Regions from separate parts of the Hoeflea sp. EC-HK425 genome, predicted to be linked through region 2. Evidence: riboswitches for the same ligand, from Rfam matches in the RefSeq annotation. Region 2 holds a riboswitch; the other holds the start of a gene.
What was found. A riboswitch is a leader RNA that binds a small molecule or an ion and turns the genes downstream of it on or off. The one in region 2 is predicted to bind thiamine pyrophosphate.

Region 1: linked by a shared signal. The riboswitch ahead of thiB (thiamine ABC transporter substrate binding subunit) and the one ahead of SPHINGO391_RS23700 (YkoF family thiamine/hydroxymethylpyrimidine-binding protein) in region 2 are both predicted to bind thiamine pyrophosphate.

The regions. Positions count from the first base shown of each region.
Region 1 is NZ_LR701572.1:4,548,041-4,562,856, reverse strand. Features, by position in the region: gene SPHINGO391_RS24415 (ABC-F family ATP-binding cassette domain-containing protein) at 1-1,119, opposite strand, end outside; gene SPHINGO391_RS24410 (thiamine diphosphokinase) at 1,122-1,775, opposite strand; TPP riboswitch at 1,839-1,945, shown strand; gene thiB (thiamine ABC transporter substrate binding subunit) at 1,983-2,996, shown strand; gene thiP (thiamine/thiamine pyrophosphate ABC transporter permease) at 3,007-4,629, shown strand; gene SPHINGO391_RS24395 (ATP-binding cassette domain-containing protein) at 4,626-5,369, shown strand; gene SPHINGO391_RS24390 (M48 family metalloprotease) at 5,491-7,005, shown strand; gene SPHINGO391_RS24385 (RNA polymerase factor sigma-32) at 7,189-8,052, opposite strand; gene SPHINGO391_RS24380 (CarD family transcriptional regulator) at 8,537-9,106, opposite strand; gene fdxA (ferredoxin FdxA) at 9,524-9,862, opposite strand; gene SPHINGO391_RS24370 (RNA-binding S4 domain-containing protein) at 10,198-10,587, opposite strand; gene SPHINGO391_RS24365 (helicase-related protein) at 10,599-13,769, opposite strand; gene SPHINGO391_RS24360 (glutathione S-transferase) at 14,603-14,816, opposite strand, start outside.
Region 2 is NZ_LR701572.1:4,397,548-4,412,363, reverse strand. Features, by position in the region: gene SPHINGO391_RS23710 (ABC transporter ATP-binding protein) at 1-194, opposite strand, end outside; gene SPHINGO391_RS23705 (ABC transporter permease) at 191-976, opposite strand; gene SPHINGO391_RS23700 (YkoF family thiamine/hydroxymethylpyrimidine-binding protein) at 1,029-1,637, opposite strand; TPP riboswitch at 1,632-1,745, opposite strand; gene SPHINGO391_RS23695 (diguanylate cyclase) at 1,944-3,596, opposite strand; gene SPHINGO391_RS23690 (MBL fold metallo-hydrolase) at 3,875-4,954, shown strand; gene SPHINGO391_RS23685 (DUF4345 domain-containing protein) at 5,091-5,510, shown strand; gene dapF (diaminopimelate epimerase) at 5,577-6,455, shown strand; gene mtaB (tRNA (N(6)-L-threonylcarbamoyladenosine(37)-C(2))-methylthiotransferase MtaB) at 6,452-7,756, shown strand; gene ftsY (signal recognition particle-docking protein FtsY) at 7,781-9,520, shown strand; gene SPHINGO391_RS23665 (septation protein A) at 9,517-10,230, shown strand; gene SPHINGO391_RS23660 (AI-2E family transporter) at 10,256-11,287, shown strand; gene SPHINGO391_RS23655 (NUDIX hydrolase) at 11,392-11,919, opposite strand; gene SPHINGO391_RS23650 (DsbE family thiol:disulfide interchange protein) at 12,040-12,651, opposite strand; gene ccmD (heme exporter protein CcmD) at 12,651-12,821, opposite strand; gene SPHINGO391_RS23640 (heme ABC transporter permease) at 12,823-13,584, opposite strand; gene ccmB (heme exporter protein CcmB) at 13,629-14,291, opposite strand; gene ccmA (heme ABC exporter ATP-binding protein CcmA) at 14,288-14,816, opposite strand, start outside.

The sequences.
Region 1 (14,816 bases), 150 kb from region 2:
ACCGCGCCCGTCGGTCAGATAATGCGCCAGCGTTTCCTCCGGATCGAGCACCTCGCGTCGCTGGTCGAGAACCGCGATGTCGAGTTTAGAACCGTGCCGCACGAAACCGGTGTCGGTCTCGAGTTCGCCGATCAGCATCTTCAGCAGCGTCGTCTTGCCTGCACCGTTGGGGCCGACAATGCCGATACAGTCGCCGCGGTTGATCCGCATCGAGAAATCGCGCACCACCGCCGGCGCGCCGTCATAGCTCTTCGAGATGCCTTCAGCCTCGATCACCAGCTTGCCCGAATCGCGCCCCTCGGCAACCTGCGCATTGATCCGCCCCTGCGGTCCCTTGTGGCCGCGGAACTCGGCGCGCATGGTCTTGAGGTCGGACAGCCGCCGCATGTTGCGCTTGCGCCGTGCCGTCACGCCGTAGCGCAGCCAGTGTTCCTCGCGCTCGATCTGGCGTCCAAGCTTGTGCTGCTCAAGCTCCTCGGCTTCCAGCACGGAATCCCGCCAGGCCTCGAAATGCGCAAATCCCCGGTCAAGCCTGAGCGACCTGCCCCGGTCAAGCCATATGGTCATTCGGCTGACGCGCTCGAGAAACCGCCGGTCATGCGAGATCACCAGAAGCGCACTGCGGCTGCGTGTCAGTTCTTCTTCCAGCCATTCGATGGTCGGAAGATCGAGATGGTTGGTCGGCTCGTCCAGAAGCAGGATATCCGGTTCCGGCGCCAGCACCCGCGCCAGCGCCGCGCGGCGGGCTTCGCCTCCGGACAGCGTCTGAGGATCGGCTTCACCATCCAGCCCCAGATGCTCCAGCAGATAGCTGACCCGGTACGGATCATCGCTTGGCCCCAGACCCGCCTCGGCATAGGCCTGGACAGTGGCAAAGCCGTCGAAATCCGGCGCCTGCGGCAGATAGCGGATGGTCGAGGACGGATGCCTGAAGATTTCGCCTGTCTGAGGTTCAACCTGTCCGGCGGCGATCTTCAGCAGGGTTGACTTGCCCGACCCGTTGCGGCCGACAAGGCAGATCCGGTCACCCGGTTCGACCTGCAGCTCGGCCCCGTCAAGCAGCGGCGTACCGCCAAAGGAAAGCCCGATATCGTCAAGTTTCAAAATGGGAGGCGCCATGCTCAGGCTCCGGAAAAGTCGTGAGGACGGGCAATGATCAGGGCCCGTCCGGAATTCAGGCTGGCCGTCAGCCGGCCCTCGGCCACATTCGAGATGGTGCGCGACGCACCGAAAGCAATGTCGGCTTCATCAAGCGGATATTTCGCACCCGAAAGCGAAAGACCCTTGAGGGCGGTAAAGGCAACGACCGAGAACAGCGAGCCGGCGGGAAGATTGAGCTCACGCGATCCCGGCAAGAGCGGAACCGCTTCCTCGGCGCCCGAGGTCAGCACGACGTCAAGACCTCGCTCTGCCAGCGTGACGGCCTGCAGCAGATGTGACAGCGCATGATCGGTGCGGGCGCCGCCAAACGAGCCGATCAGCACCAGGCGGGTCGCGCCGCGTTCGATCGCCTGTTCGATGGCCAGTTCGCCATCGGTGAAATTCTTCTCGGCCGGGAACGGCATCCGCGGCGTGGCCGCATGTGTCTCGGACAGCTCGGGCGGCGTGGAATCGAAATCCCCGACCCAGACTTCCGGCAAAAGTCCGAGGGCCTGTGCATGCCGCATGCCGCCATCGGCCGCGATCGCCCGCGCGCCTCTGGTCAGTTCCACGACACGGTCGTCAATCTCGAGCGCCCCGCCGAGCAGGATGGCAAATGTGGAATTTGAACTCATGGCGCATGCCAATAGCAGCTTTGCGCGCACTTGCCAGCGTCTGGAAGAAATTCTATGTCTTGTCTCGCTCTAACGGGGTGCCTGGCGTCTGCCGGGCTGAGAGACCTGACGGTCAACCCGAAGAACCTGATCCGGTTTGTACCGGCGGAGGGATTAGACGTGCACACCGCGCCTATTCCTGTTTTTCGAACCAAGGAGGCGCGAGCAATGCGCAAGTACCGTTTCTTCCCTGCGGCTGCCCTGGCAGCCATTCTCCCGTTCACCGCCAGCCCGGCGTTGAGCGCGGACAGGTCGCTGACCGTCTACACCTATGAGAGCTTCATTGCCGAATGGGGGCCGGGCCCGAAGATCGAGGCAGCATTCGAGGCCGAATGCGGCTGTGATCTGAAATGGGTGGGCATCGCCGATGGCGTGGCACTCCTCAACCGTCTCAAGCTCGAGGGTGAAAAGGCCGAAGCCGGCATCGTGCTCGGGCTCGATACCAATCTGGTCGCCGAAGCCAAGGCCACCGGCCTGTTCGAGGCCCACGATCTCGATACCGGTGCCGTTTCGGTTCCCGGCGATTTCAGCGACGACGTTTTCATTCCCTATGATTACGGCCATTTTGCCGTGGTCTATGACAGTGAGGCGATCAGCACCCCGCCCGCAAGTCTTAAAGAGCTTGTCGAGGGCGACCCGGAGCAAAAGATCGTCATCCAGGATCCCCGCACCTCGACCCCGGGGCTTGGTCTGCTGCTCTGGATGAAGTCTGTCTATGGCGATGATGCCGCCCAGGCCTGGGAGAAGCTTTCCGGGCGCGTACTGACCGTGACGCCGGGATGGTCGGAGGCCTATGGCCTGTTCACCTCGGGCGAAGCGCCGATGGTGCTGTCCTACACCACCTCGCCTGCCTACCACATGGTCGCCGAAGACACCGAGCGTTACCAGGCCGCTGAATTCTCCGAAGGTCACTACCTGCAGATCGAGGTCGCAGGCCTGCTCGCCAACGCGCCCGAGAAGGATCTCGCCAGGCAGTTCCTGAGCTTCATGATGACGCCCGGGTTCCAGAACGAGATCCCGACCAACAACTGGATGATGCCGGCAGCACCGGTCACCATGGACCTGCCGCAAGCCTTCGCCACGCTGGTATCGCCGGAAAGGACATTCCTCTATTCGCCGGAGGAAGTGGCCGAAAATCGCGCTGCCTGGATCGATGAATGGCTCGGCGCCATGAGCCGCTGAACCGGCTGTCATGCTGACCCGGGCCGAACACCGCACAGCGAGAACGGGTGGATGGAGCGCCCTCCTGTGTGTCGGCCTTGGGCTGGCGGCACCCGTCGCCGTGCTGATTTCACAAGGCATCGAAGCGGCTCCATCGACAGAGCAGGGTACCTACCTGTTCCGCATCACCCGGTTCACGCTGCTGCAGGCGGGTCTGTCGACCTTTCTCAGCCTCTTGCTTGCCGTACCGTTGGCCCGTTCGCTTGCCCGCCGCCCCGTCTTTCCGGGGCGGCGCTGGCTCATCAGCCTCTTTGCCGTCCCACTCGGTTTGCCGCCCTTGGTGGCCGCGCTCGGCCTGATCGAGATCTGGGGCCGTAATGGTATCGCCAACAAGGGCCTGTCCGTCCTGGGCTTCGAGACACCCTTTTCGATCTACGGACTCAGCGGTATTCTCATCGCCCACGTGTTCTTCAACCTGCCGCTTGCCGTACGGCTGATCCTGCCGGCGCTGGAACGCCTGCCAGCCGAATACTGGAAGACCGCGGCCAATCTCGGCATGAACGGTTTCTCCTTGTTCCGCCTTGTCGAATGGCCTGCCATTCGCCGTTCAGCGGCGGGTGCGGTAGGGCTGGTCTTCATGCTCTGCGCTACCTCGTTCACGCTGGTGCTGGTACTGGGCGGCGGACCGGCCGCAACCACACTGGAGGTGGCGATCTACCAGGCGCTGCGCTTTGACTTCAATCCAGGCCGCGCCGTGCTGCTTTCATTCATACAGGTCGGACTGACCCTCATCGTCATGCTCTTCCTCAGACTGTTCTCGGTTCCCACGGAAGAAGGACAGACCAGCGGCGGCCGCACCAGTCGTCCGGATGTCCGCGGTGGGCTGCATATGCTGCCCGACGCTGTCCTGATCGGCCTGGGCCTCGTTTTTGTCGCCGCGCCCATGCTTGCAGTTCTGGTGTCCGGGTTGAGTGCCAACCTGCCCCGACTTCTTGGCGACACTCTGTTCTGGCGCGCGGCGGTGACCAGCCTGTCGATCGGCATTGCCGCTGCCACCCTTTCGGTCCTGATTGCAAGTCTGCTTGTCCGTGGCCGCTATTCGGCGGGTAATCGTCCCGGATCACCGATACTCGCTGTTCTGGCGGGACTGTCAGGTGCTGCCGGCTCATTGACCCTGCTGGTGCCTCCGGTCGTCCTCGGTGCCGGCTGGTTTCTCATGTTTGGAGGCACCACCGGCCAGCTGCTGGCCCCGCTCGCAGTGATCGTGCTGGTCAATGCGCTGATGGCGCTGCCCTTTGTCATGCGGGTGATCGAACCCGCGCACCGCAACACCATGGAACGCAATGGACGTCTTGCCGTGTCCCTCGGGCTCGTCGGCCTCAACCGCCTGCGCCAGATCGACATTCCGGCCATGATGCCGGCATTGGCGACCGGCTTCGTCTTCGCGGTGGCCCTGTCACTGGGTGATCTGGGCGCGATCGCGCTCTTCGGCAGCGACCGCATCATCACCCTGCCCTGGCTGCTCTATCAGAAACTTGGTAGTTACCGGACTGCTGACGCCGCCGGCCTGGCGCTGCTTCTGGGAGGCATCACGATGGGGTTGATGGTGCTGGCCGACCGGCTGGGAAACCGCCAGCGAAGTGAGGAGCGATGACGCAAGAGCCGGCAATAGCCTTCGAAGACGTCGCCTTTGGCATTGGCGATCTCAGCGCCGCATTTTCCTTCGAACGCGCTGCCGGATCCGTCACCGCCATTCTCGGACCTTCTGGGGCAGGCAAGTCGACCCTGCTCAACCTTGCCGCCGGGTTCCTGACCCCGACTGCAGGCCGCATCGGACTCAATGGCAAGGACGTGACCCGTCTCGCGCCGTCCGAACGTGGTGTTTCCATGGTGTTCCAGGACAACAATCTGTTTGCCCATCTCGACATTCGCACCAATATCGGCCTCGGGCTCGATCCGGCGTTGCGGCTCGACAGAACCGCCTGGTCGCAGGTCGATCACGCGCTCGACCGTGTCGGCCTCGGGGGCTTCGGCAAGCGGATGCCGGCAACCCTGTCAGGCGGCGAGCAGCAACGCGTGGCGCTGGCCCGCGCTTTTGTCCGGCGCCGGCCGGTTCTCCTGCTTGACGAACCTTTCGACGGGCTCGGCCCGGGGCTTGCCGCCGACATGCTCGACCTCATGCTCGAGATCCGCGCCGAAGTCGGTGCGACCGTGCTGATGGTCACCCATGACCCCGATGAAGCCAGTGCCGCGGCTGATCAGATTCTGTTCATAGCCAGGGGCCGCATCGCTGCGGACGCACCTGCCGCGGGATTCTTCGACCGTGCAGATCTGCCCGACTTGCTTGCATATCTTGGCAACGGAGCCAAAAGACGAGGCGGCGCCACAATTTAGCCGCGAGCGTTTGGCACTGGAGAACCGGCGCAAATTGGGATAGACCAGAGCCTTAAATTCCGGCCTGTGAGATTTTCAGCTTCCGTCCCGGCATTACGATGACCAGAAAACAATCCGGACCATGGCCAAGATCGCTGCGCCCCATACAAGATTGATATCCCCGCCCCTCCGCAACCGGCTGCGCGCTGCGCTGCTCCTGTCCGGCAGCCTGCTGTTTTTGTCCGCGTGCCAGACACTGGGCGTCGACGTCTATCAACCGACAGTGGCGCCATCGGCGACGCCGCAGACCGCCGAGAAGGCAGGGGCTTCCGACCCCCGCACCCGCATCGGCGCCAACGAGCATCCGCGCATCATCGCCAGCTATGGCGGAGAATTCCGGGATGCCAAGACCGAACGGCTGGTCGCCCGCATCGTCGGTGCCCTGACGCTGGTGTCGGAGAACCCGAGCCAGGCCTATCGCATCACCGTGCTCAATTCTCCCGCGGTCAACGCCTTCGCCTTGCCGGGCGGCTATCTCTATGTCACCCGCGGTCTGCTTGCGCTTGCCAATGACGCCTCGGAAGTGGCTGCCGTCCTGTCGCATGAAATGGCCCACGTCACCGCCAATCACGGCCTCGAACGCCAGCGGCGCGAACAGGAAGTCGAACTTGCCGGACAGGTGGCCGAGGAATTGTTCGCCAATTCAATCGATGGCCGGCGCGCGGTCGCCCGCGGCAAACTCTCGCTCGCAGCCTTTTCGAGAAACCAGGAACTGCAGGCCGATGTCATCGGGGTCCGGATGCTCGGCGAAGCCGGCTACGACCCCTATGCAGCGGCACGGTTTCTTGAATCGATGAATGCCAATCAGCAGTTCAGCTCGGTCGATCCCGAGTCGGATTCAAGCCTCGACTTCCTGGCAAGTCACCCCAACGCACCCCAGCGGGTGCAGCTTGCCAAGAACCATGCCAGGGCGTTCGGGATGGAAGGTGTGGGTGACCGCGGTCGCGACTACTATCTCGAGGGCATTGATGGATTGCTGTTTGGCGACAGCCCCAATGAGGGCTATGTGCGCGGCACCGAATTCCTGCACCCGGTGCTGGGTATCAAGTTCAGGGTACCCAATGGCTTCCGCATCGACAACAATGCAGACGCGGTCCTGGCGACCGGCCCCGGGGATCTTGCGATCCGCTTTGACGGCGTGACCGACAACGGCCGTCAGTCCTTGTCCGATTACATCGCCAGCGGCTGGGTGACCGGGCTTGATCCAGCCTCGATCCGGGAAACCAGTGTCAACGGTCTGCCTGCGGCTGTTGCGCGGGCAAGGGCGGATCAGTGGGATTTCGACATCACCGTGATCCGGTTGAAGGACCGTATCTACCGGTTCCTGACCGCCGCCCCGACCGGCAGTGACAGGCTGGAGCCCACGGCCTCGGTGGTTCGCGCCGGCTTCAGCAGGATGTCCGCCATGGAGATAAGGCAGCTGCAGCCTCTGCGCATCCGCATCGTCACCATAGCCCCCGGTGACACGGTGGCTTCGCTTGCCGCCCGCATGCGGGGCGTGGAGCGCAAGGTTGAGCTTTTCAGACTGCTCAATGCGGTTGCGCCCGGAAGTTCTCTCGCGCCCGGCCAGAAGGTCAAGATTGTCACGGACCGGTGAGTGAAAGCTTCAGGCCGCAATCGGCTGCAGCCTTTTCGATCAATCATCTCCAGCTGAAAGCGAACTTATCCGACGGGCTGTCGAACCATAAGGTGGCACGTCGCAAGCGCCGCCAGCATCCTGCGACACCGTTCGGAGCGCGCAAGACCAGGCTCAAACAACGTCATCGAAAAATGGCAGGCTCTAAAGGCTGGCAATTTCCGGCGTCGAGGTCGTCAGCACGGCGCGCAGTTTCTCCAGCGCGCGATTCTCGATCTGGCGCACACGCTCCTTGGAGATACCGAGTTCCGAACCGAGTGACTCAAGCGTCGCACCGTCTTCGCTCAGCCGCCGCTCGCGGATGATCCGCAATTCCCGCGGGTTAAGTGTGTTGAGCGCATCATCGAGCCAGATATTGCGGCGTTCCTCGTCGATGATGGTCGACACCTGCTCGTCGGGCAAAGGCTCTTCGCTCTTGAGGAAATCCATCCGGTCGGAGGCGCTGCCCTCGTCACCATTCGACATCGGTGCATTGAGAGAGGAATCGGAGCCGGAAAGCCGGGCATTCATCACCTCCACATCCTTGGCGTGGACACCAAGCGTGTTTGCGATCTGCGAGTGAATGGCGCTCTCGGTGAGCGAGGGATCGTCCTGCGCCAACCGCGCCCGGAGCCGCCTCAGGTTGAAGAACAGGGCCTTCTGGGCGGAACTGGTGCCGCCACGCACGATTGACCAGTTGCGCAGCACGTAGTCCTGAATGGAAGCCCGGATCCACCAGGTTGCATAGGTCGAAAAGCGCACATCCCGGCCCGGATCGAACCGCGCCGCTGCCTCGAGCAGGCCGACATGGCCTTCCTGTATCAAGTCGCTCATTGGCAACCCGAAATTGCGGAATTTCGCCGCCATGGAAATCACCAGTCGCATGTGCGCCATTGTAATCTGGTGTAGGGCGTCCTGGTCTTTTTCGTCTTTCCAGCGAACAGCCAGGTCGTGTTCCTGCTCTCGCTCGAGGTACGGCGCTGCCATTGCGGCTCGCACCATCTGCCTGTTTGCGGAAATCGCTTTCATGACACCCTCCGGTCTTTTCGACTGATTTACTCACTCTACGCACGCGGGCGGAGAACGGATCATCACGACCGATGACATCGGCGTGATCGGGTCAAACAGGGCCGAAGCAGTCTAACCACCACTAAGGTGAAGGCAACAGCATCGAAATGGTTCCATAAACACTGAGGAAACATCAAGAGAAGTATTCGAACGAGCAGTATTCGATCCATACGCCAGGTATGGCCCGGCAAAATTCTGGCTAAGCCAGCCCCAGCCCGAGGACCGTTGCAACAGCCCCCGCCAGCAGGCATTCATAGCCACATGCAGCCTTGCCCTTGGAGATCCATACTTCACGTATGGCTTGGATTTCGCGGCAAATCCGGGGCTGGGCCAATCCTGTACGACTGGCCTGCAGACCGATCAGCTCACGCCCTATGGATGGGAAAAAAAGCCCGGGCGCGCTGGGCGGCCCGGGCTTACACTACCAGAATGTACGTTTGGAGGATTATGCAGCCTCTTCTTGCGCACCCTCTTCATCATTGGCCTTGCCACGCTTTGGGCCCTTGTTGAGATTGACCTCGATCAGGCGCACGGCCTCGGTTTCCGACATCTTGTTGACGGCACCCAGTTCACGCGCCATCCGGTCAAGCGCCGCTTCGTAAAGCTGGCGTTCGGAATAGGACTGCTCCGGCTGGTTCTCGGCGCGATAGAGATCGCGAACCACTTCCGCGATCGAAATCAGATCGCCGGAGTTGATCTTCGCATCATATTCCTGCGCACGGCGCGACCACATGGTCCGTTTCACCCGGGCGCGGCCCTGAACGACCTTCAGTGCGCGCTCGACAAAATCTGTTTCCGACAATTTGCGCATGCCGATTGTCGACGCCTTGGCGACCGGCACCTTGAGGCGCATCTTGTCCTTTTCGAAATCAATCACAAACAATTCAAGCTTGTGGCCTGCGACTTCCTGCTCTTCGATTGCAACGATCTGTCCAACGCCGTGGGCGGGATAGACGATCGATTCACCGGTCTTGAAACCCTGTCTCTGTGAAGGCTTTTTCTGCTGGGTTGTCATGCGTTTTCAAAACTCCCTGTTACGGAAACGGACACTGGGAGCCGGACATGACTTGCCCGGACCGGTCCTGCGATGGCCGGCAGGCCGATCGCACTGACAACGCTTTCAAGAGCTGGACAAGGCAAAAAGCCGCAGCCGGTCACCGCGCGGAATAAGGCAATCCGGCAGCATCGCGCTGCAAGGAAAAGACCACCGCTGTGAGGGACGTTTGCTTCCGTTTTTGCTTCTTGTTTCGCCCTGGCGGCGCCTTGAAGATGTCAGTAATAAGATATGTATCACAAAAAATGGTGTAAATCAATGATTTGCGCGAGCCCTCCCAAAGGCTGGCGCAAATCGTGCCGCGATTTGGTTAATCGTGCGGCGGTGCAACGGCCCCAACGCCGCGTTGCAGCAAAATCCTGACCGTCTCGGGCCCTGTCAGTCGCCTTCGCCGGGCTCCGGAGAGAAGTACTTCTCGAACTTGCCTTCCTGGCCGTCGAATTCCTTCGCGTCGTCCGGGGCTTCACGTTTGATTGTGATGTTCGGCCATTTGTCGGCAAATTCGGTGTTGACCTCGAGCCACTTTTCAAGCCCGGGCTCGGTGTCCGGCTTGATGGCTTCGGCGGGGCACTCGGGCTCGCACACGCCGCAATCGATGCATTCGTCAGGATGAATGACCAGCATGTTCTCGCCCTCGTAGAAACAATCCACCGGGCAGACTTCAACGCAATCCATGTATTTGCAGCGAATGCAGTTATCAGTCACCACATAGGTCATACGTCTCTCCTGAGGCTCCTAAGACGCCGCGCGTTCAATCAAACGCGCAAAAGGACGCCTTAGCACTTAAAACTGCTGCATATGCGGTTCGGCCAGATTGGCTCCTGCTGGACCACAGATACATCATTTTCAGAGCGTCACAGCGGACATCGCGCTCAAGAGAGCAAAGCCGCAGCTGTCACGATCAACGGCGGTGAGGTACCGGCTTTGACGCCGTATTGCAAGACATCAGATGCCGCCAAAGCGCCGCAGCAAGGCGCTCGCGGATAAACCTCGCTCCCCATGCGCGGGATTGGCGAATGAGCTTCTCCTCAGTGTCATAGGTCAAGACAATTTCATGCGTCATCGTCCGAATTGCGAAACTGATCTATTTTTCGCCGGTCACGCTTGGTCGGCCGGCCTGAACCGGGCTCGCGCTGCGCCGCTACCGTTTCGGCCTTGCTTGCCTCGGTCGGTTTTGGCGTCAGGTCTTCGTACAGCAGTTGCGCTTCAGGTGCCGGTCCACGGCGATGGCCACAGCCAAGGATTTTGAGCACCAGGATCCGCCGCTCAAGCGAGATGGTCAGGACATCACCCGGCTTGATCTGCGCGCTGGGCTGATCGATCTTCTCCCGGTTGACCCTGACATTGCCGCCGGAAACGAATTTTCCGGCGAGCGTTCGGGATTTCAGGATTCGGGCGAAGAACAGCCATTTGTCGATCCGCTGTCTTTCGCTCTGCTCCACCAGACCCGTGCCTATTTCTTCAGCTGGTCACGCAAGGCTGCCAGAGCTGCGAAGGGCGAATCCGGATCGATAGGCTTCTCCTTGCGCTGCGGCCGGTCGTTGCGGTTGCCACGGTTCGCATCACCGCCGTGGCCTGGCTTGTTGCCATGTCCGCCCTTGCCGCCCCGGCCGGGTCCGCCCTTGCCCTGGTGTCCCGGCTTTCCGCGGTGGCCCCGGTTGGGACGGCCCTCGCCATCGGCTGCAGCTTCGCCATCCTGCTTCTCACCGGACCGGGCGTTGCGGTTGCCACCGTCGCGACGGCCTCGGCCTTCACCGGGCGCATTGCGCGGCCCGCGCTGTCCGTCCTGACGGCCGCCGGGCCGCCACAGCAGCACCGGACGCGGCGCTTCCGCTTCTTCAGCAGTGTCAGCCTGTGCGGCATCACCTTGAGGCGCCTCGGTCTCACCGGCAGCATTTTCGGCTGCCGCCTCGGCCGGCTGGGCCGTTGGTGCGTTATCGGCCGCGGGGGATTGCGCGGCATCGGAAGCAGCTTCGGCAGCGGCGTCTTCGGAAGTTTCCGCTGAGGTCGAAGGTTCCTGGGCCGGTGCGGCGGGCTTGAGCGGGCGGTCCGCGGCAGTTCGCGAAACCACGACTTCAACCTTGGGGCCCTCGGGAGTTCCACCAGCGGTTTCCGCCTGCGCGGCCTCGAGACCGGCAAGATGAACCTGCGCCTCTTCGGCAGGAACCGCGTCCGCGCGATAACCGAGCCCCTTGAGGATTTCCTCGATGTCGTCCTGGGTGGCACCGAGAATGGAAAGCATCCCGGTCGTGGTGATGAAGCGACGGCCATCATAGGCCGCCTCAGGACGCGTCCCTTGCGTGCCCGGCTTCCACTGCAGCGCTGGCCGGATCAGATCCGCCAGCCGCTCTAGAATGTCGATGCGCACAGCGCGCTTTCCAAGAAACCGGAAGCCGGCCAGGCGATAGAACTCGCGGTCGATTTCGGGATCCGTGGCGACAGATGTGCGGCCAGCGGCCAGCAGCGGTGTCACGTCACCATAACCGGGCTTCGAAAACCCGTCATTGGCAAGCGCCCACAACAGCGTCACCAATTCGGCCGGCGCCGGCTTCAGCAAAGCCGGCATGAAGATGTGATAGGCGCCGAAGCGGATGCCGTATTTGCGCAAGGATGCGCGCGCCGACTGATCAAGGTCCTTGATCATCTCGGCCACGTCGCGGCGGAACAGGACGCCGAGGCTTTCGGCCAGCCGGAAAGCCAGTCCGCGCGCCAGTCCGTCAAGATCCTCGGCGCGGGTCAGATCGTCGAGCGGCTTGAGCACCGTGGCGATATGGTGATTGACGAACCGGTCGATGCGCGCGGCGACGAAATCCCGGGCGGTCCCGGTCAGCTGTTCGTCGGCCAGCAGGATGGTGCGCGGCTTGAGAATGTGATCGCCGCTTGCGAGCTTGGCAACGGGATCGCCCAGCCAGCGCACGGTGCCATCCGCCCCGATGGCGAAATCGGAATTGCCCGAGGCATGCAGGCGTGCTGCCCGCGCTTCGAATTCCAGCGCCAGCGCCTTCTGCGCGGCAGCCAGAACGGCCTTTGCGTCCGGCCCGTCCGCCGAGCTATCCGGCATGAACCGGAATCCGGCCAGTTGTCCTACGTGGTGACCTTCAACAAAGACATCACCGTTCACACTGATTTCAGCTTCGAGCATCGCGTTCTCTCTCAGGCGCCTCATGAGCACAGATGTCCTGCGGTCAACAAAGCGTTTCGTCAACCTTTCATGCAACGCATCGGACAAACGGTCCTCAATTTCACGCGTCTTTTCCTGCCAGTGTGTCGGATCGGCAAGCCATTCAGGTCTGTTGGAAACATAGGTCCATGTCCGGATCTGAGAGATCCGGGCCGACAATGTGTCGATTTCTCCGTCTGTGGAATCGGTGCGGCGGACCTGTTCGGCGAGGAAATCCTCGTTCACCGACCCGGTGCGGATCAGGTCCCGGTAAATCGTGGCAATCAGGTCGGCATGCTGTGCCGGAGCGATCCGCCGGTAATCCGGCAGCGAGCACACATCCCACAGGGTGGCGACCCCTTGCGGCGTGCTGGCAAGGTCGCGCACCTCGAAATCATTGACCAGGTGCTCGAGCGCGCGCTGGTCGACCGCCGGCAGAGCCCGGGTCAGTCCCTGCACTGCCGGAATCTGCTCGAGACTCGCCTGCAGCGATATCAGGCTGGAGAAATCGAGCTGCTTGGATCGCCATTGCAGGATCTTGACCGGCTCGAACACGTGGCTTTCAAGCCTTTGGACCAGATCATCGGGCAGCGGGTGAACCTGGCCTGTGACGCCAAACGTGCCGTCGCGCAGATGCCGGCCGGCACGGCCGGCGATCTGGCCGAATTCCGAGGCCGTAAGTTGCCGGTAGGAAAAACCGTCGAATTTCCGGTCCTGGGCAAAGGCAACATGATCGACATCGAGGTTGAGCCCCATGCCGATGGCGTCGGTGGCCACCAGGTAGTCGACATCGCCGTTCTGGTAGAGGTCGACCTGGGCATTACGGGTGCGCGGGCTGAGCGCCCCCAGAACAACCGCCGCTCCGCCACGCTGGCGCCGCACAAGTTCGGCGATCGCGTAGACCTCGTCGGCCGAGAACGCCACGATGGCAGACCGCCGCGGCAGCCGCGTGATCTTCTTCGAGCCTGCGTAATGCAACTCCGACAGGCGCGGACGCTCGACGATTGTGATCCCCGGCAGCAATTGCTCGAGAATGCCGCGCACCGTTGCCGATCCGAGCAGCAGCGTTTCCTCCCGGCCGCGCAATGACAGGATTCGGTCGGTAAAGACGTGGCCGCGTTCAAGATCTCCGGCAATCTGCACTTCATCGATGGCGACAAAGGCGGCATTGGTTTCCTGCGGCATCGCCTCGACGGTGCACACCGAGTAGCGCGCGCCCGGCGGCGTGATCTTTTCCTCGCCGGTGACCAGCGAGACATGGCTTAGCCCGACCTTCTCGACCATCCGCCCGTAGACCTCGCGCGCCAAGAGCCGCAGCGGCAGTCCGATAACGCCCGACGAATGCGCCGCCATCCGCTCGATGGCGAAATGCGTCTTGCCGGTATTGGTCGGTCCCAGCACGGCAGTGACGCCGCGCCCGGACAGGATCAATGGTTTCGGGGGATGGCTGGGGAAAGCGGGCATGTCGTCCGTATTCAGGTCAGGTCGCGCGTTACGTATCACATCGGAGAAGGCGAAACAGGGGCTAATCGCAAAGAACCCGAAGACTCGCAATTTAACCATTGGAACAGTCGCGGAACGAATCGGCGACGAATCAATGACTCGTCCTGATTCCGGCTTTGTTCACCCCCATATCTGCCCTGCGGGACCATCCACGACACCATATGCTGAATCGCCCTCGCAGCGATTCCGCCAAGCCGCCCCGGTTGCGTTAACCTTTCAAATCCACGCCGCTCCGCAAGGTGGCCAGTCAGCCGCTCATTTTAAGAGTTTATCAATATTTCCAAATACTTCGTTAATCAGATACCCGGTCTTTGAACGATCGGATTAACCTTCGGAACAGCGGTGGAACGAATCGGCGACGAATCATTGACCTGGCCCGGTTGGCCATTTGTTCACCACAACATATGGATTCTCGCCCACCATGCTGCCACTAGTTTTGGACAGTCGGCACCACGGTATCGACGCTGCCCAACCCGAAAATTAACCTTTGCCGTTTGCTGCGCTTGCCAAAATCACCTGTCGAATCCTTCGCTAGCCATTCTCAGTCGCTCAGATTTTATTAAACATTCCAATCACTTCATAAATGCATTTGGTGGCATTTTCCGGTTCCTGTTAACTTCCGGAACAGCGCTGGAACGAATCGGCGACGAATCAGCTTCAAGCGGGATTTCCCGGTTTGTTCACCACCAGATCTTGTGATTTGGCCCGCGTCGCCATCTATTGAGCTGCTGAAAAAGGTGAGAATGAAAGGGTTGACACCCGGTTCCGTTAACCTTTGCGGTTCCGGCCGGGACTCATCCGGTCTGCTTCCGTCGCAGGACCTCCCGCAACGATGCCTCGATCTGCCCACCACACCATGCGTCTCCGAATGCCGCGTCGCTCCGGGACCTGAGCTCAATCTGGGAATCAATCGCCGCAATCCGGTCCGTAAGCCCGGCAATCGCCGGGGCATGACGGTCCAGCACCGGCCTGAGCGCGGGCAGCTTTGCGGTCATCGTGCCCCACAAT
Region 2 (14,816 bases):
GCGCCGCCGACCCGGATCTCGCCGCGATCAGGCCTGAGCGCCCCAGTCAGAAGCCGCAACAGGCTCGACTTGCCGCAGCCCGAAGGGCCGAGTATCGAGACGAACTCGCCTTGAGCAACATGCATCGATACACTATCGAGCACAGGCATGCCGCCAAGCGAGAGACCGATCTTGCTCAGTTCGAGCGCGCTCATCGCCCCGCCCCCGCCTGCCGCCATCCGAGCACGATCCATTGCATCAGCGCCGTCGCCCCGAACAGGGCAAGCGTCAGGGCCGAGCTGATCACCACGGCGGCAAGCATCAGGTCCGGCCGGAAGCTGTTCTTGGCGTTGAGAATGACGATGCCGAGCCCGGCGCGGGCGCCGACATATTCGGCAAAGATCGCCGCCACCACCGCATAGGTGATCGAGATCCGCAAGCCGGCAAAGAAGTAGGGCATCGCCGAGGGAAACCGGGCGCGGCGGAAGATGCCTACCCGGGACGCGCCCATCGAACCGAGCAGCGCCTCGATCTCGGGTTCGGTCGAGTCGTAACCGTCGACCAGCGCGATCAGCATCGGGAAAAAGGTGACAAGCGCCACCAGCAGGATCTTCGGCGTCAGCCCGAAGCCGAACCACAACACCACCAGCGGCGCGATCGCCACCAGCGGCAGGGTCTGGCTGATCACGAACACCGGAAACAGCGCCCGCCTCAGCCGAGGAACGAAATCGATCAGCACCGAGAGCGTAAAGGCAAGCGTGAGCGAGAAGGCAAAACCCGTCAGCGTCGCCTGCAGCGTCGGCAGCGTGTTGGCCCACAACAGCTCGCGATTGGCGGCGATCTGGCCGATCACCCGCGACGGCGCCGGCAGAACCAGCGCCGAAATGCCCGAAACACGGACGTAGATTTCCCACGCCGTAAGTGCCGCCGCGACACTGAGAATGGCAGGCAGGCCCTGGCGGATCTGGGTTGAAGCGGTGCGAATGAGGGACGGCATGCAGCCACCAGGCCGCGCCGCCGGCGCGCCGGACGATGAACCTGTCATGGAATCAGCCGATGGACGGGCTGTTGGCGGAAACCGTCAGATCGATGGTCACGTGACCGGCGGGCGGCCCGAACCGGCAGAAGGCTTCCTGCAGGGTGGCAAACACCGGCCCCGAATCACCGATCAGCCGGGTGCAGAAATTCTTCGACCGGTCAAAACTGCCGCTCGATTTCAGAAAATCGATGCAGCCCATGATTTCGGCCATGTGGTCGCCCGCGCCCATCACGTAAAGCGAAAACTGCGCCCGGGCGGTCTCGCCGGTCTGCGGCGCGTCGCCAAGCGCGGCAAGTGCCGCCGCCTGCCGCGAGCCGAGCGGCTCGGACGGATTAGCGAGCGCATTGGTCTGGCAGATCGGATCGTCGGGTTCGCCCGGACAGCCACGCGACAGCGTCGCCCTGAGCACCACGTGATGCCGGCTGGCAGCGGCCGCCACGTAAAGGTCGCGCAGCGCCGGAAACAGCACCTCCGGCGGCCCGACAACCAATGTGGAGATATCGTCGGTCTCGATCCTGAGACGATCGCGATACGGATCAAGCGCCGAAAGCGACGACAGGATGACATCCACGAACCCGTCGGTCATGGGGTAAAGGGATACTTGCGCGCCTGCGAACATCTTGGTTCCTCCTTGCTACGCTGGCATTATCCAGATCAGCTTCGAGGGTCCGTGGGCTTGGCGCCCGCATCTCAGCCGCGGCTCTACGCGGCACCCCTGTGGTGAGGCGTATTCAACAGGCTTTACATGCAAATGCAAGTGCTTTCGTTCGCCGCCGCGACAGATTTTTCTGCCGCGTTCGCAACGGCATTGCCAGCGCTGCGGTTTCATTCAGGGCTGCGGGTTGGAGCAAGATTGCCGTGTCAACGAACGGATGAAAGAGCCACCGCCGACATCGTGGGCGACCCGGCGTGCGGCAACACCGCCTTACAGGCTGGCCCTGCCCCGGCGTGCGCGGCGGTCGCCCGCTTTGCCGCTTTCGGCAGGCCCTTCGCCAGCTATGCCGTCAAGATGCTCGCCCCAGACGATATCCGTGTTGCGTCCGGAGATCTTGGCCCGGTAAAGTGCGACGTCGGCTGCTTTTGTGCACTCCGTCAGCGACGTTCCGGCCTGGGGAGCAAGTGCAATGCCGGCCGAGAAGGACAACGCGACGCCCTTCAGTTCCACAATGCTGTGGGTGGCAAGTTCGTGCCGCCACCTGGCACATCGTTCGAGCGCCTGGTCGCGGCTCGTGCCCGGCAGCACGACGAGGAATTCCTCGCCGCCATGACGGAACGCCATTTCCGAGCCGTGCAGGCTGTCGCTGAGGATGCTTGCGAAACTCGACAGGACCTTGTCTCCGACATCGTGCCCGTACCGGTCATTGACCTGCTTGAAGTAATCGAGATCCAGGACGATCAGCGATACCGGCGCCTCCTCGCTCGCGCTGGATATAACGGGCGGGATGACGGTGCTGGCGTGACGCCGATTGTAAAGGCCGGTCAGGTGATCGTGAAAGGCCTGCTGTTCGAGCTGTTCCTGCAGGCGCAGGTTTTCCTCAAGCCGCAGCTTCAGCGCCTGCCCGGCATCCGCGAGGCTTTTCTGCGCGGCTTCGCGCACTGTGACGTCGCGCAACACAACCATGACGCTGCCTTGCCGGCCCCAGCGCTCCAGCGGCTGCGCAGATACCTCGAAAATCGTCTCCATTGCCTCGAAATGGATGATCGGCTTCGTCGATTCGGCCTGGGTATCTCTTGCGATAAAGGCCATCAGCGGGTGGGAAGGCGGAAGCTTCGTCCCCACGGTTTCGGCACTGAACCCTGTCAGCTTTTCTGCCGCGGGATTGGTCTCGAGAACCAGACCGCTTGGATCAAGCACAATGATCGGATCGCGCAGAATAGAGAAAATGATGTCCCGGGCAATCGGCGGTGCAATGAACAGCTTTCCGCGATGTTGCGCGAAGAGCACGGCCATCACCGTCGCGCTGAAGGCGAAGGGCGTCGGATCGTCATCGAACAGCCGGAACTCGAACAGCACGAAAGCCGCGTTGCATCCCCACGGTACGCATGTTGCGATCAGGAGCGCCACCATTTGACGCCTGTGCAGACGAGCGGCGCGCTTCAATTGGGAAATCGACATCAGGCAGGCAAGCAGCATGCACAGATACATCCCCCCCAACAGCGCGTAGAACAGCCATCCGTGCGAGAAGCTCGGCCGTTCTTCGTTGATGACGCCGGTATAGATCCAGTGATGATAGCCATCCGTCAGGGCGGCCAAACCGGCGAGCGCGCTGATCACAAGCATGATCGTGATTGGCAGGCGCCTGGTGACCTGGCTGAAGCCTGCATGGTCGAGAAATCCTGCCGACCAGAACAGCGGTGTCGCGACGATACCGAACCAGGCCAGCCTGCTGAACAGGATCTTGTCCGACAGCTCCTCACTGTTGAGGCGGAGCACGACCATGGCGATCCACCAGACCGATGCCACGGCTGCCAGCCCGAAGGCCACTCGCCCCGGTGCTTGCGGCGATCTGATGATTCGCCCGACCACGAGGATCGCGAGCAACGCGATCACAAGCAGGATCGGGGTCGAAAAGCTCATTGTCAGTCCTTCAGGCAATCAGGCAGCGCGGGCTCACTGCGCGCTGTCCATTTACTTCTGATCCAGTCATAACCGCGTTTTCCTAATGAAGCTTTGCCATGAGCCGAAATATCTCGCGGGCCATCAGATCTGGCCCGGCCAAGAACTGCATTTCTGCAAAAGGGCCAGAGATTGCAGCGAGCCTGCTGCAACCGTACGGCAGTCGGTGGCAGCGCAACCCTCTTATCCCGCAACCCTCTTCTCTTGAACCCTTCCGCCGCCCCACCATATCTCCCACCATGAAACGTCGCTCCTTTCTCAAATTTTCAGCACTCGCGGCCCTTTTCGGGGTTGGCGCATCAGGGACCGCCATGGCTGTCGCACGCAATTCCAATCCCTATCATTCCGGTCCGCTCAGCGATCATTTCGACGGGGTGCGGTTCTTCAACCCTGACGGCGCGGAGCCCAAGGGGTTTTCCGATCTGTTGAAATGGAAATTCGGCGGCAACCAGGCAAGCTGGCCCAGATCCGTCAAGAGCCCGTTCGCGCCAGCCCGCCCGGAGCCGCGCGTGGAAGGCGACCGGTTGCGCATCACCATGGTCGGCCATGCCACCATGCTGATCCAGACCGCCGGGCTCAACATCCTTACCGATCCGGTCTGGTCGGACCGCGCCAGCCCGCTCTCCTTTGCCGGGCCGAAGCGCGTCACCGCACCCGGCATCGCCTTCGAGGACCTGCCAGACATCGATCTGGTGCTGCTCAGCCACAACCACTACGACCACCTCGACCTGGTAACCCTGGCGCGGCTGAGACTGGCGCACAATCCGCTGGTCATCACGCCCCTTGGCAATGACGCCATCATCAAGTCGCACGTTCCCACCATGCGGGTGATGACGGGCGATTGGGGCCAGTCGATCAAGTCAGGCCCGGCGACGGTGCATTTCGAACCGTGCCATCACTGGTCGGCGCGCGGCGTCAACGACCGCTCGATGGCGCTCTGGGCGGCCTTCGTGCTCGAAACCCCGGGCGGCAAGATCCTGCATATAGGCGACACCGGCTTCGACAACGGCCGGCCTTACAGGAATGCCCGCGAGCGCCATGGCAGCTTCCGCGCCGCGATCCTGCCGGTCGGCGCCTACGAGCCGCGCTGGTTCATGAAGGACCAGCACCAGAACCCGGACGAGGCAATCGATGGTTTCCTGCTGTCGGGCGCCGAATTTGCGCTTGGCCATCACTGGGGCACGTTCCAGCTCACCGACGAGGGCCGCGACGCGCCCGCCGAGGTGCTGCAGGCCAGGCTCGCCGAGAAAGGCGTTTCCAGGGACCGCTTCCGGCCGCTGCATGTCGGCGAAGCCTGGGAACATCCGCTGACCGCCTGACCGGCAATTCGGCATGCCTGATCCGCAAGACAGTTGGACAGGCACGCAACAACGTGTATGCATCGCCCACGCCGGTTCCTCTCAAACGGCGATACCGCACATCCCGTCTCGTCAATTCTGCTAGGAACACTTTGCCATGGCTCTCAGACTGGTTCTCATGCTGGCTGGTGCCATCATCATCTATCTCGGCCTTGATCTCGGTCTGGGCGGAATGCGCACCCTGGGCTGGCAGGGTTCGACCGATTTCATCACCGTCACCGACCCCGCGCGGTTTGCCGTGCAGGACAATCACGCCCGCTTTGTTGGCGGTGTCTGGCTTGGCGTCGGACTTGTGCTGCTCGCCGGCTCCTTCGCTGTCGCCCATTTCCGCACCGCGTTGATCGCCATGTGCGCGCTGGTTTTCGTCGGCGGGTTGATGCGGATTGCCTCCGGCGATACCGATACCATTCTCGCCATGCAGGTGCTGCCGTCGCTGCTGGCCGAACTGGTGCTTTTCCCTGCCCTCGGCTTTTGGCTTTTCAGGACGCAACCCGGAACCCGCGCCGACGCCCGATAGGCGCCGGCACTGGTAATCACGCGGCTTTTCAGCCATATAGAGCCCGAGCAACAACGGGTGCACGCGATGGGATCGATGGTTCCTTTTGCCAAGATGAACGGACTGGGCAACGACATTGTCGTCATCGACATGCGTGGCAGAACTGATGCCGTGACCGCAGAGGCCGCCATTGCGCTGGCAAGCGGCGACCGCACCGGTTTCGACCAGATCATGGCAATCCACGACACCGATATCGACGGCGTGGATTACCGCATCGACATTCTCAACCGCGACGGCTCCCGCTCCCAGGCCTGCGGCAACGGCACACGATGCGTTGTCCAGGCGCTCGCCTCGGAAACCGGACGCAAGAGTTTCACCTTCAAGACGCTTGCCGGCATCCTGACCGCCGAAGAGCATGAAGACGGGCTGATTTCGGTCGACATGGGCGTGCCCGAATTCCGTTGGGACCGGATCCCGCTGGCCGAAGAGTTTTATGACACCACCCGCATCGAGTTGCAGGTCGGACCGATCGACGACCCGGTGCTGCATTCGCCTTCGGTGATGTCGATCGGCAACCCGCACGCCATCTTCTGGGTCAAGGAGGACGTCTGGTCCTATGATCTCGAGCGCTTCGGGCCTCTGCTGGAAAATCACCCGATCTTTCCCGAACGCGCCAATATCTCGATTGCCCGGGTCCTGAATGACCAGACGCTTGATCTTCGGACCTGGGAACGCGGTGTCGGCCTCACCCGCGCCTGTGGCTCGGCCGCCTGTGCCGCCGCGGTCTGCGCCGCGCGCACCGATCGCACCCGCCGACGCGTGACCGTCAATGTGCCCGGCGGCCCGCTTCACATAGACTGGCGCGCCTCCAACCACGTGATCATGACCGGACCGGCGGAATGGGAATTCTCGGGAACCGTCGATCCGCTGACCGGAGACTGGAAGGCGGACGAGGCGGCGGCGTGAGCGGCGTTCGCGTTCTTACCCTCGGCTGCCGGCTCAACACCTACGAATCGGAAACCATGCGCAAGGCCGCCGAAACGGCGGGCCTCAACAACGCCATCCTGGTCAACACCTGCGCGGTAACCGCCGACGCGGTGCGACAGTCGCGCCAGACCATCCGGCGGGCACGCCGCGACAATCCGCACGCCCGCATCGTGGTTTCGGGTTGCGCCGCCCAGACCGAACCCGAAACATTTGCCGCCATGGACGAGGTCGATGCGGTGATCGGCAACGACGCCAAGGGCCAGGCCGCGACCTATCGCGGTCTGCCCGATTTCGGCGTCTCCCATAGCGAGAAGATCCGCGTCAACGACATCATGTCGGTACGCGAGACCGCGCCGCAGATGATCGAGGCGGTCGAAGGCCATACCCGGGCTTTCGTGCAGGTGCAGAACGGCTGCGATCATCGCTGCACCTTTTGCATCATCCCCTATGGCCGCGGCAATTCCCGCTCGGTGCCGATGGGGGCGGTGGTCAGCCAGATCGAAAAACTGGTCGGCAACGGCTACCAGGAAGTCGTCATCACCGGTGTCGACGCCACCAGCTACGGCGCCGACCTGCCGGGAGGCCCGACCCTCGGTACTCTGGCCAGGACCATTCTCAAACAGGTACCTGACCTCAAGCGATTGCGGCTTTCGTCGATCGATTCGATCGAGGTGGACAAAGCCCTGATGGACCTGATTGCCAATGAACCGCGTTTCATGCCGCATCTGCACCTGTCGCTGCAGCATGGCGACGACCTGATCCTCAAGCGCATGAAGCGGCGGCACAGCCGCGACGATGCGGTTCAATTCTGCCGCCAGGTGCGGGACTTGCGGCCAGGCTTTGCGTTCGGCGCTGACCTGATCGCCGGCTTTCCGACCGAGACCGAGGAAATGTTCGCCCGTTCGCTCGACATCGTCGAGGAATGCGGCCTGGCATTCCTGCATGTCTTTCCCTATTCGCCGCGGCAGGGAACTCCGGCGGCGCGCATGCCGCAGCTTGATCGCGCGCTCATCAAGCAACGCGCGGCGCGCTTGAGGGAACGCGGTGAACAAGCCTATGATGCCCATCTCTCGGCGATGGCGGCGGCGGCTGAAACACATAGGGTTATGGTCGAGTTTTCTGGCACGGCGCGGACAGAAAATTTCACCCCGGTGGTTGCGCCCGGCGCGCCACGGGGCCAGATGGCGCTGGTAAGGGTCAGTGGCCGCACCGCAGATCACCTGACCGGCGAGATCGCCGTAACGGATCATATGGAAATCGCAGACGTCGCCGCAGGCTGACGCGCAACAAGATACAGGACCGGAATGGCGCTCAACTTCATCAAAAAGGTTTTCTCCTTCGGGCGGAACAAGGAAGAGGCGCCGGCGCCCGAACCCGCCGAGGAAACGTCAGCCCAACCCGCCGGCGAAGAACCGGTGACAGACGACGCAGCGGCTACCGGACGGGCCTTCCCACGCGACGGCGAGATGCAGTTCACACCGGAAACAGCGGCTGGAAACGCCGGCGAATCCCCGGCACCGGCGGATGAATCCCATGCCGGTGAGCCGCCGCTCCCAGCCTCTGCCACCGATGCTGACGCCGGTACGGTCGAAAGCGCTCCCAGGAATGACGACGCTGCTGCGGATACAAGCAAAGCGGCCGAGGAAGGCGTCGCGCCCGATGCACTTTCCTCCGATCCCACGCTTCCCGCCGCCCCCGCGCCCGACGCGGGAACCGCACTGGAAGCGCGAGACCAGGACCCGTCCGGTACAGCGGCCAGCGAAAGCCTGCCGGACGACGGCGGCGCCATGCAATTCACCCCCGAGACGGCCGGCAACGCCGCGCGACCGACGCCTGCGCCCGCTGATGAAGATCATGCCGGAGAACCGCCCCTCCCGGTCGACGCCAGCAGTCCAGCCGCGACCGGCGTGCCCGAAGGCAGCGGTACCGGCTCCACGGACGAGGTTCAGCAGGCACCCGAGGATCTCACCGCTGATCCGGCAATCCCGCCCGCGCCTGAGCCGCAAGCAGAACCCGTAGCCAGCTCAGAGCCCTCAGCCACCTCGGAGCCGCGCAGGCTCGTGGTCCGCGACACGGTCTCGCAGGCGGAGCCGGAAAAGGCGCCCGAACCGGTCGTCGAGGACCGAGGAAACTGGTGGCAGCGCCTGCGCCAGGGCCTGTCGCGCACCTCGGGCCAGCTCACCGGCCAGATCACCGGCATCTTCACCAAGCGCAAGCTCGACGAGGAGACGCTCGAGGAGCTCGAAGACATCCTGCTGCAGGCCGATCTCGGCGTCGAGACCGCGATGCGGATCACCGACGCCCTGTCCTCGACCCGCTACGGCAAGGACATCTCTCCGGCCGAAGTGCAGAAGGTGATGGCCGACGAGATCACCAGGGTTCTGGGTCCTGTGGCAAGACCGCTGGAGCTTGATCTCAGCCACAAGCCGCATGTCATTCTGGTGGTCGGCGTCAACGGCACCGGCAAGACCACCACCATCGGCAAGCTCGCAGCCAAGCTCAGCTCCGGCGGGCTGAAAGTCACGCTTGCAGCCGGCGATACCTTCCGTGCTGCCGCCATCGAGCAGCTCAAGATCTGGGGTGAGCGCACCGGTTCGAAAGTGGTCTCGACCCGGCTCGGCGCCGATGCTGCCGGCCTTGCCTACGAGGCCTTCGAGACCGCCCGCGAGGATGGCGCCGACGTGCTGATCATCGACACCGCCGGCCGCCTGCAGAACCGCACCGAGCTGATGGACGAGCTCGCCAAGGTGGTGCGCGTCATCGGCAAGCTCGATCCGGAGGCGCCGCACACCGTGCTGCAGACGCTTGATGCGACCACCGGCCAGAATGCCTTGAACCAGGTCGAGATCTTCAAGAACGTCGCCGGCGTCAACGGCCTGGTGATGACCAAGCTCGACGGCACCGCCCGCGGCGGCATTCTCGTTGCCATCGCCGCCAAGCACAGACTGCCGGTCTACTTCGTCGGTGTCGGCGAAGGCGTGGACGACCTCGAACCCTTTGAGGCGGCCGATTTCGCCTCGGCAATCGCCGGAGAACCAAAATGAACGACCGCAACAGCACAACACCCCGGCCAGCGGATCCGGAGGCCGGCGACACGGCACCGCACATTTTCGAAAGCGATCCCAACGCCCCCGACCGCAAGCGCATCAATCCGCTGCTGAAGATGGTGCTGGAACTGGGACCGCTCCTGGTCTTCTTCTTCGCCAATGCGCGCGGCGAATGGATTGCCGAGCGGGTGCCGTTCCTGGCCGATATCGGCGGCCCGATCTTCGTCGGCACCGCCTGCTTCATGATCGCCACCGCGATCGCGCTGAGTGTCTCCTGGGCGCTGACCCGCACCCTGCCGATCATGCCGCTGCTCTCGGGTGTCATCGTGCTGGTCTTCGGCGCCCTGACGCTCTGGCTCCAGGATGAGATCTTCATCAAGGTCAAGCCCACGATCATCAACACCATGTTCGGTGTCATCCTTCTCGGCGGACTCCTCTTCAAGAAGTCCTTTCTGGGCTACGTGTTCGATTCCGCCTTCCGTCTCGACGCCGAGGGGTGGCGCATCCTGACCATGCGTTGGGGCCTGTATTTCCTTCTGATGGCGGTGGTCAACGAAGTCATCTGGCGCAATTTCTCCACGGACTTCTGGATCGCCTTCAAGGTCTGGGGCAACATGCCGCTGTCGATCGTCTTCACCATCATGCAGCTTCCGCTGATGCAGCGGCATGCCCTGCCGGAAGAGGATGAGGAAAAGGCGAAGGGTTAGAAACGCCGCGAGGGTCACGACGGGAATGCGGAACGCGACTTACGGCACAGCGCTCACCCTGATGATCGGCTGGCTGATCTGGATCGGCAAGCCGGTACTGATCCCGATTCTTGCCGCGGCGATATCGGTCTACGTGCTCTCCACCGCCGCCCAGAGCATGCAGGGCCTCCCCATCATTGGCCGGCTGCCGGCCTGGGCAAGACGGGTGCTCATCCTTCTTGCCTTCGTCCTGGCAGTGGTGCTTCTCTTCGTGCTGGTCATCGACAACATCGCACAGGTGGCCGCAGCCCTGCCGCGTTACGAAAGCAATCTTCAGGCGCTTGTCACCCGCTTTGCCAGCCTGCTCGGCATCGACGACGAGCCGACCTGGGCAAACCTGCGGCGGGCGACGCTCGACCAGGTGGATTTCGGATCCTGGATTGCGCCGGCTTTGGCCTCGCTGCGCGGGTTTGGCGGGACACTTTTCCTGGTGGTGCTCTATGCCAGCTTCTTCATGGCCGAACGCGGCATGATGGCGCGAAAGGTGGTGAACGCGCTGGGCGGAGAGGAGGCCGGCGCGCGCGCGCTGTCGCTGCTCGCGCGCATCAACGAACGGATCGGCGAGTACCTGTTCGTCAAGACCGCCGTCAACCTGATCCTCGGCGCAATCTCCTACGTCATCATGCTGGCGCTCGGCATCGAGTTCGCTTTGTTCTGGGCGGTGCTGATCGCCTTCATGAACTACATTCCCTATATCGGCTCGCTGATCGGCGTGATCTTTCCCGTGCTTCTCAGCCTTGCGCAGTTCGGCACCCTGTGGATGGCGGGCGTGGTGCTCACGTCGCTCACCGCAGCGCAGGTTCTCGTCGGCGCTTATCTGGAGCCGCGCATGATGGGCCGCGCATTCAACCTCAGCCCGCTGGTCGTGCTCCTGGCGCTGGCATTCTGGAGCACGCTGTGGGGCTTGCCCGGTGCGCTTCTGGCGGTGCCGATGACCGCCAGTCTCGTCCTGGTCTTCGCCGAGATCAGGACAACCCGCCCCATCGCCGTCATGCTCTCGGCCAGCGGGCGGGTGTGAGACTGGAGACGATACCCAACTGCGTCACCGAGCATTCAGAACCGGATGCTTAAGCCGCTGGGGACCGTCTAGCCCGCTGGGGAACTCGAAGCGGGAGCGAAACCCTACCCCGGATTCGCAAACGGCCCGGCATACCCCTTCGCCATCACCTCGCGCTCGTGACCGAGCATCCAGTGCACCGTGGGGAAGGCGATTTCGTCGACCGGGAGATTGTCCCAGTCGAACAGCTTGACCTCGAGGCTTTCCTCGCCCACCCCGAACAATGTCCCGCCGGCCTCCGGATCGATCAGTTCGGCGCGCCAGATCAGCTGCACCTGGCTCAGATGCGGAACGGAATAGACCGCCAGCAGCTCACCGAGCTTGAGCTGTGCCAGCGCCTCTTCGCGCGCCTCGCGCCGCGCCCCGTCCTCGGGCGATTCATTGAGCTCCAGATAACCGGCCGGCACTGTCCAGAAGCCGCGGCGCGGCTCGATGGCGCGGCGGCACAGCAGCACCTTGCCTTCGTGCCGGACCACCGACCCGACGACGATGCGCGGGTTCTGGTAGTTGACGAAGCCGCAGGTGGTGCAGACATCGCGCTCATGGGTATCGCCGTCGGGAACCAGGCGGTGGAAGGTTTTGAACGTGTTCATGAGGCAAAGATAGAGCCACCGGTGCGCCAAGGCGAGAGCGGCGTGATGGCTTTCGCGATAAAAAACAGCCAACGGTGGGTCAGTGGAAAACAGACGGGCAGGCCGGCGCAAACCGACCACTCAGCTTGCCGGGGCAACAGCCTTTTCGATCGCCGGCAGCAGTTTGTCGCGCAGGCTTTCAACCGTGAACGGACCGATCTGCTTGAACAGGATCTCGCCGTCCGGCGCGACCAGGTAGGTTTCCGGAATGCCGTAGACACCCCAGTCGATTGCCGCCTTGCCGACCGGATCGACGCCGACGGCGGCAAACGGATTGCCAAGTTCGCCGAGAAATCTCAGCGCGTTGTCGTTCTTGTCCTTGTAATTGATACCGACGAGCTCAATCCGCGGATCGCGCGCCAGCTCAAGCAGGATCGGATGCTCCTGCCGGCAGGGCACGCACCAGGATGCCCAGACATTGACCAGTGCAAGCTTGCCCTCGATCGCCGCATCGGTGAGCGCCGGCACCGGAGCTCCGTTGGCGCTGAGCCCTTCGAGCGGCGGCAGATCGAGCGACGGTGCCCTGGTGCCGATCAGCACCGAGGGAATTTCGCTGGCATCCTTGCCGGAACCGAGCTGGTAGAGAAACACCGCCGATAGCGCGATGAAAACCACCAGCGGCAGAAACGCGATCAGCAGCCGCCGACGGCCCGACGCGGCAGGTGCCGCCTCGTCGTGGATCTTTTCGCTCATCAGCTGGACCCGCCGGCAGATTTCGACCGCCGCCGCACGCCCTGCGCCTCGAGTTCAGTCAGTTCGCGCCGCCGCGCCCGCCCATCAAGCAGGATGAACACCAGCAATCCGGCAAGCGTCACCGCCGTTGCCGCATAGGAGAGAAAGACGAAGGCTTCGTGGCTCATCATGTCAGGCTCCGCCACCGATGGATTGCGCGGCCTGGCGGCGCATCGTCTGCACCCGCCGGCGCCAGATTTCGTTACGCATCGCCATCAGATGCAGCGTGAAAAAGATCAGCGTATAGGCGAGCGCCATCACCAGGAGCGGATAGAGCATCGAGGCATGAATGGTCGGACCGTCAAGCCGGATCACGCTCGCCGGCTGATGCAGCGTGTTCCACCAGTCGACCGAAAACTTGATGATCGGGATATTGATGAAGCCGACCAGCGTCAGCACCGCGGCGGGACGCGCCGCCCGGGCCGGATCATCCATCGCCTTGTGCAGCGCCATCAGCCCGAGATACATCAAAAACAGCACGAACACCGATGTCAGCCGCGCATCCCACACCCACCAGGTGCCCCACATCGGCCGACCCCAGAGCGAGCCGGTGAGCAGCGACAGGAAGGTGAAGGCGGCGCCGATCGGCAGCGCCGTCTTGGCCGCGACATCGGCCAGCGGATGCCGCCAGACCAGCGTACCGAGCGAGGCGATCGCCATCACCGAGTAGCACATCATGGCGAGCCAGGCCGCCGGCACATGGATGAACATGATCCTGACGGTAATGCCCTGCTGGTAGTCCTCGGGCGCCGCGAACGACATGTAGAGCCCGATGACCAGCGACAGCACCGCGGCCGTGGCGAGATAGGGCAGGATCCGCCCGGAAAGGGCGAGAAACCGGGTCGGATTGGCGAGGCTGGTAAACCAGCCCTGGGAGATGGTGGTGTCACTCATGGCTTTTTTCTAATCCTTGCCGCGTCCGGTTTCAATGCGACAAATCAATCTGACGCACCCCTGAGCGCCGCAGCCGCCGCAACAGGGCCGAGTGCTGCAAAAAAAAGCGCGATTGCCGACAGGATCATGAACGGCGGCCAGAACGGGTCCGGGTCGGTCACCGCGGCATAGGAAGCACTGACTCCGAAGATGAGGACCGGGATCGCCAGCGGCAGGATCAGGATCGACACCAAGAGCCCGCCGCGCGGCAGCACCACCGCCACCGCCGCACCCACCGCGCCGATGAACGAGATCGCGGGCGTGCCGACCAGGAGCGTCAGCATCACCGCGCCCGTCGACGTGGCGCCCATGTTCATCAAGAGGCCCAGCAGGGGGGCGGCCAGCACCAGCGGCAGGCCGGTGGCGAGCCAGTGCGCCAGGCTCTTGACGAAGACAGTGAAGACCAGCGAGAACCAGTCCTGCATCACCAGCATGTCGAGCGAGCCATCCTCCCGGTCAGCCTGGAACAGCCGGTCGAGCCCCAAGAGCGAGGCCAGAAGCGCGCCGATCCACAGGATCGCCGGGCCGATCCGCGCCAAAAGGTTGAGGTCCGGGCCGATGCCGAAGGGAATCACCGCCACCACCGCAAGAAAAAACAGCACGCCGAGCATTGCCGCCCCGCCCGAGCGGGTGGCAATCGCCAGGTCACGCCTGAGCAGCGCCATCATGCCCAGACCTCCCCTGAAACTGCACTGTGAATGCCCGAGAGCTCCAGCGACCGGACATTCTCCAGCCCGAGCGGCTGGTGGGTGGCGGCGATCGCCAGGCCGCCAGCTTCCAGATGCTGGCGGACCAGATCGGCGAAAAGGCGGTCCGAGCGCTTGTCGAGCGCCGCCGTGGGCTCATCAAGCAGCCACAATGGCCGCCGCGAGACCAGCAGCCGCGCCAGCGCGATGCGCCGTTGCTGGCCGGCCGAGAGATAGCCGAACGGCAGATGCGCCACGCCGGTGAGCCCGACCTGGTCGATCGCTTCGTCCACGCTCAGCCCCTCGCCGCTGTCGCTGCGTTGGAAGCTTTTCCAGAAGCTCAGGTTTTCCTGCACCCGCAGCTCCCGTTTCATGGCGTTGCGGTGACCGAGATAATGGGCAAATTCCGACACCGGCAACGCCGCACCATCATCGTCAAGAAGCAGGAATTCACCCGAATCAGCAGCCAGCAGACCGGCCAGGATCCGCAGCAGTGTCGACTTGCCC